Regions from separate parts of the Candidatus Pelagibacter sp. PS_11 genome, predicted to be linked through region 2. Evidence: riboswitches for the same ligand, from Rfam matches in the RefSeq annotation. Region 2 holds a riboswitch; the other holds the start of a gene.
The links. A riboswitch is a leader RNA that binds a small molecule or an ion and turns the genes downstream of it on or off. The one in region 2 is predicted to bind S-adenosylmethionine.
Positions count from the first base shown of each region.

Region 1 (3,191 bases), 120 kb from region 2:
ATTATAACAGTTTAGAGTTAAAAAAGAATTATCTTTTCGAGAATTGGAAGCTTCTTCTTGCTTTTCTACGACCAGGTTTTTTTCTTTCAACCGATCTAGAGTCTCTAGTATTAAGCTTTTCTGTCTTAAGTACTGCTCTATTCTCTGAATCAAATAAGATTAATGCTTTAGCAATACCATGGACCATTGCACCAGCTTGACCTGTGTGACCACCACCTGCTACTCTACATCTTACATCATAATCAGTTGCTTGGTTTATAATCTCAAATGGTCTTGTGATTTGCATTTTGTGACTTCCGCTAGTGAAATACTCATCCATAGTTCTGCCATTAACGTAAATTTTGCCAGTACCTTTTTTCACCCAAATTTTTGCAATAGATTTTTTTCTTCTACCAGTTGCGTATTTACTATCTTTAAAATCTAATTTAATTTTAGGTTTTTTTGTAGATACTTTATTTGGTGTAGCTGCTGTTTCCATATTAATTTCTTATTAGATTTTTACTGTTTAATTTACCTAGGTCTAAAAGTTTTGGGTTTTGTGCTGCATGAGGGTGTTCTTCACCAGCATAAATTTTTACTTTAGTTAATTGTTTTCTTCCTAGAACTCCACCAGGTAACATTCTTTTAATAGCTAATTTTAATGTCTCGCCAGGTTTATTTTTTTCTAATAATTTTTCAGGAGTAATTTCTTTAATTCCACCTGGGTGACCAGTATGTCTATAATATTTTTTATCTTTAAATTTTTTTCCTGTGAACTTTGCTTGTTCAACATTTTTAACAACAACAAAATCACCATCATCCATATGAGGTGTAAAAGTTGTTTTATTTTTTCCTCTAACAATCATAGCGATAATAGAAGCTAATCTGCCAACTACAGCATTTTTAGCATCAATCTCAAACCAGTTACTGTTTAAATCACCACTTTTTAGAAATTTTGTCATTGTGCGAGGATTAATACTATTATTAGATATAATGTCAATTTTATATTTCCCTTGCAATATCTTGCTTAAATGATATTTCTATATAGCCGATTTGTTCCTATTGCAGGCTAGTTATTGCTAAAAAGGATTTTTTACCCACATTATCGGTAGGCGCATTTGAACTGTATTGTACGCCTTGCATAAAGCAAAAGTACTAAAAAAGGAGTATTAAGATGAGTACAAAAAGACAAAACCCTGAGACTATAGCTATACATGGTGGTGATTATAGAAGCGATCCAACAACCAAAGCAGTAGCAGTTCCAATTTATAGAACAACATCGTATCAATTTGATAGTACTGAACATGCTGCGAATTTGTTTGCTCTTAAGGAATTTGGAAATATTTATACAAGAATAATGAATCCAACAAATGATGCTCTTGAAAAAAGAGTTGCTTCATTAGAAGGAGGATTAGCCTGTTTAACAGTAGCATCTGGACAAACCGCATCAACTTTTGCAATTTTAAACGTTGCACAAGCCGGAGATAATATAGTCAGCTCTACGGATTTATATGGAGGTACTATTTCGTTATTCACGCATACATTAAGTAAACTTGGTATTGAGGTTAGATATGCAGACCCTTCTGACCCAAAAAACTTTGAAAAAGCTGTTGATGATAAAACTAGAGCTTTTTATGGTGAGACTTTACCAAATCCTTATTTGAGAGTTTTTCCAATTAAAGAAGTTTCTGATATTGGTAAAAAATACAATATACCATTAATAATGGACAACACAGCTGCCCCTGTAATTTGCAAACCTTTAGAACATGGTGCTGCTGTAGTAGTTTATTCATTAACAAAATATATAGGTGGTCACGGTACAGTTGTAGGTGGAGCTTTAGTTGATGGAGGTAATTTTGATTGGACAGCTGATCCCAAAAGACAACCTTTATTTAACGAACCTGACGCAAGTTACGGTGGAGCTATATGGGGAAAAGTGGTTCCAGAATTAACTGGGGCTAATGTTTCTTTTGCAGTAAGAGCGCGGGTTACATTGCTAAGAGATCTTGGTTCTGCCCTATCACCTGACAATGCATTTGGAATTATTCAAGGGCTTGAAACAGTTGCTCTTAGAATGAAACAACACTGCTCAAATGCATCAAAAGTTGTTGACTATTTAAAGAAAAATAAAGAAGTAACAAGAGTAATCTATCCAACAGAACATGAGGGTAAAATTGCTGATCGTGCTAAAAAATACCTAAATGAAGGAAATGGTGGTTTAGTTGGTATAGAGCTCAAAGGTGGTATTGAAGCAGGTAAGAGATTTATCGAGTCTTTAAAAATGTTTTATCATGTTGCAAATATTGGAGATGCAAGAAGTTTAGCAATTCATCCTGCAACAACAACTCATAGTCAGTTAACAGAAAAAGAATTGTTAGCCTCAGGTGTAACTCCTGGATACGTAAGATTATGTATTGGTATTGAGCATATAGATGACATTATTGAGGATTTAGACCAAGCTTTAAATAAATCTTCTAAAGGGAATTTGAAAGCAGTTAGTTAGAGTTTTTATATAATATCAAAAAATAAGAACTCAAAACTAATATTGAACCTAGCTGGTGTAGTGAAGCGTATGTAATCTCTACACCAGAAATCAAAGTTATAATTCCTAAAAAAATTTGAAACAAGATAGCAACATCAAAAAATAATACATATTTAAAATCATATTGTTTTTTAAAATAGATAAAATTTAAAATAATTATAAAAAATAAAAGCAAATATGCAGTTGATCTATGAAAAAATTGAATAATTGATGGGTTGTTAAATAATTGAGTAGTAATTAAATCACCATAACTAACATCATTTGGAAAAAAACCACCATTCATATCAGGCCATGAATTATAGATGAGACCACCATCTAAACCTGATAAAAAAGCACCCAATACAATCTGCAAAACTATCAATTTAAGTATAAATAATAAAAATAAATTTGGAATTTTATTTTCAAATTTTTTAATTTTATGAATATCTAAAATATACCAAAAAATTAAACATAAAATAAATAAAGCCAAAGATAAATGAATGCTAAGTCTAAAGTGACTAACGTCATTATTTTCAATTAATCCGCTAGATACCATATACCAACCAATGAACCCCTGAAGACACACAAGAAAAAAAATCCAATAATATTTATTAGAATAATGCAGGGTTTTTTTAAAATAGAGAGTGAAGAAAAGCAAAGGCACTAAAGTAAACAAACCTACAAATCTTGC
Region 1 is NZ_CM182075.1:541,368-544,558, reverse strand. Features, by position in the region: gene rpsI (30S ribosomal protein S9) at 29-478, opposite strand; gene rplM (50S ribosomal protein L13) at 480-941, opposite strand; SAM riboswitch class V at 1,081-1,149, shown strand; gene AC5SLT_RS02955 (O-acetylhomoserine aminocarboxypropyltransferase/cysteine synthase family protein) at 1,154-2,482, shown strand; gene AC5SLT_RS02950 (COX15/CtaA family protein) at 2,475-3,191, opposite strand, start outside.
Region 1: it holds a riboswitch for S-adenosylmethionine, as region 2 does, so the genes downstream of both, AC5SLT_RS02955 (O-acetylhomoserine aminocarboxypropyltransferase/cysteine synthase family protein) here and AC5SLT_RS02250 (OsmC family protein) in region 2, are expected to answer to the same signal.

Region 2 (3,191 bases):
CAAAAAAGATGAAGCTATCATCGATATAAATGGCAGATCAGATATTACCCTTTGTTTATATGCTAGGGATACTCTTATTAGTACTCCCAGCTTTTCTACAATCTAATTCTAAATTAAAGCAGTTTTTAACTAATCTTAGTATTTGGATTGTCATTATTCTCATAATTTTAACTATTATTTATTTTTTCAATTGACAGTTTGAGAGAAAGTTGATTATATTTAGTTGCGCTGATTTAAGTTAAATTGCAGAGCGCGTTATAAATCCTGCTAAAGCGACGCTTAAACCACCGCTTTAGACAGGTGGTTTTTTTTTATCTTTCATAAAATTAAGCCGGGCAGTTGAACCATATTGTGCGCCCTGCATTTGCTTAAGCACTAAAAAGGAGAAAAGAGGCCTATGGATTTAACCCTCTTGTTATTTTGTGACCTTTTTTCTCCAAAACAAGAGGAAAAAAAATGAGCACAAATAAATTAAAAGAAAGATTAGATAAAGGACCTGTTATATGCGCAGAAGGTTTTTTATTTGAGATAGAAAGACGTGGGTACATGTCATCAGGGGAATTTGTTCCAATGGTGTCATTAGATCATCCTGAAGTTTTAGAGAACTTACATAGAGAATTTCAACACGCAGGATCTGATGTAGTTGAGGCCTTTACTTATAATGGACACAGAGAAAAAATGCGTGTTATTGGTAAAGAAGAACTTCTTGAACCACTAAATCGTTCAGCATTAAAAATTGCTAAAAAAGTAGCACTAGATACTCCTAAAGGATCAAAACCAAATTTGATGGCAGGTAATATTTCAAATTCAAATATCTGGAAACATAATGATCCACAATCTCAAAAAGAAGTTGAAGGAATGTTTACAGAGATGATTGGTTGGGCCGTTGAAGAAGGTGCTGATATGTTAATTGGTGAAACTTTTTATTATGCTGAAGAAGCTTTTAAAGCTTTAGAAGTTATGAAAAAAACAGGTTTACCAACTGTATTAACCATATCTCCAATGGGTGAAAATAAAATGAGAGATGGAAAATCCGTTGTTGATACCTGTAAAGAGCTAGAGCAATTAGGGGCTGATGTTGTTGGTTTAAATTGTTTTAGAGGACCTGCTACCATGTTTCCTTTTTTAAAAGAAATTAGAAAAGCAGTTAAATGTCATGTTGGAGCTTTACCTATTCCTTATAGAACCAGTGAAGATTACCCAACATTTTTTAATCTACCAGATCGAAGTAATTGTCAGTGTCCATCACCTCATGGAAGAACGTTTCCAACAGCATTGGACCCACACTTTTGTAATAGATATGAAATAGGTAAATTTGCAAAAGATGCTTATGAGCTAGGTATTAATTACCTTGGAGTATGCTGTGGAGCAAACCCAATGTTGATTAGGGAAGTTGCTGAATCTATTGGTTTAACTGTTCCAGCAAGTAAATATCGAGAGAACATGGAAAATCATTTTATGTATGGAAAAAATAAAAGAATTCCAAAACATATGACTGAATATGGAGACAAAGCGTAAATAAATTAAGAAGGGCATTTAACTAAATTGTGCGCCTGACATATGTCGAAGCACTAAAACAGGAGAAAAAAAATGAGTAACAATCTAAAAGAAACAATAAGTAATCTACAGAAGGATTTTACAGCTAACCCAAAAAATGCTGTGGTCCAATATGAAAGCAATTCAATTCTTAAGGAAGGACTTCAATCTGTAGTCACTCTTAGAGAGCATAAATTAGTTGTTGATGAACCCAAAAGTTTTGGTGGAAAAGATGAGGGACCCAGCCCAGTAGAGTTAATATTAGCAGCGTTAGCAACGTGTCAGGAGATAACCTATAAAGCATTTGCTACAGCAGCGGGTATTAATATTGAGAGTGTTAGTGTTAAATTAAAAGGTGAATTAGATCTTCAGGGTTTTTTAGCTTTAAATAAAAACACTAGACCTGGCTTTCAATCCATCTCTGGTACTGTTGATATTAAATCTTCATCACCAAAAGCTGAAATAGATAAATTGATTGATACGGTAAATACACATTGCCCGGTATTAGATATTTTATCAAAAGGAGTTCCTATTAAATTATTTCAAAAGGTTTCTTCAAGTTCTAATAATAAAGAGCACATAGAGCAAAGAGTAAGTGCTGCTTAACTAATTAACTCAAGCCCTATGAAAAATAGGGCTTGAGTCTTTTAAGTTCATTTCAAATCCTAAAAAATTAGAAGTTTGACTAGAATTAAGTATTAATTGCGTGCTAGGGTCTTGTTAATGAAAAATATTTATCATTCTGATATTTATCAATTTAACACCCCAGTTAGTAGTTATTGGGAAGATCATTCAAGCGAAAATTTAAATCTAGATAAACTTAATAAAGATATCAGCTCAGAAATTGTTGTAATAGGTGGAGGGTACACTGGTTTATCCTGTGCAATTAATTTAATAGAAAATCATAATTTAGAGGTCATTTTAGTTGAAGCTGGAAAAATAGGTTGGGGGGCTTCATCTCGTAATGCAGGTTTCTGTTCTCTACCGCCAAGTAAGATGTCTTTTAAAAAGATGCAATCTATTTACGGCAATGATGAAACTAAAAAGTTCTTTAAAAACTCTGTTGAAGGCTCAAATTATACAAAAGATATTATACAAGAATATAATATTGATTGTGATGTAACGGGGGATAGTAATTACGTAGTCGCCCATCACCCAAGTAAGTTTAAAGATATTAAAGAACAAGCCAAAGCTTACAAAGAAGAGTTTGGTATTGAAACTGAAATTTATTCAAAAGAAGACTTTGATAAAATTGGCCATGGGGGTACAGAGCAATTTGGAGCTTTTTCATATAAACCTGGTTTTGCAATTAATCCTCTTAAGTTTGTTAATGGCATTGCAAAATATGCTTTATCTAAACAATTAAAAATCTTCGAGCACACTAAAGTGGATAAAATTGATAAAGATAAGGGTAATTATATTTTAAGGACTAAAGAAGGATCTATTCGTTCAAAAAAAATAGTCGTTGCAACAAACGGGTTTTATCAAGAAGGCTTAATCCCGGAGATGAATTCAAGAATTTTACCAGTAATTTCAAATATTATTGTCACCCAACCCTTAACGAAACAAGAAATTGACCAACATAATTTTAAAACATTTTCCCCAATAGCTAATACTAAAAATCTTTTATATTATTATCGAAAGTTACCTGACAA
Region 2 is NZ_CM182075.1:418,288-421,478, forward strand. Features, by position in the region: gene AC5SLT_RS02240 (DUF1737 domain-containing protein) at 1-29, shown strand, start outside; SAM riboswitch class V at 325-389, shown strand; gene AC5SLT_RS02245 (homocysteine S-methyltransferase family protein) at 457-1,518, shown strand; SAM riboswitch class V at 1,522-1,586, shown strand; gene AC5SLT_RS02250 (OsmC family protein) at 1,591-2,142, shown strand; gene AC5SLT_RS02255 (NAD(P)/FAD-dependent oxidoreductase) at 2,260-3,191, shown strand, end outside.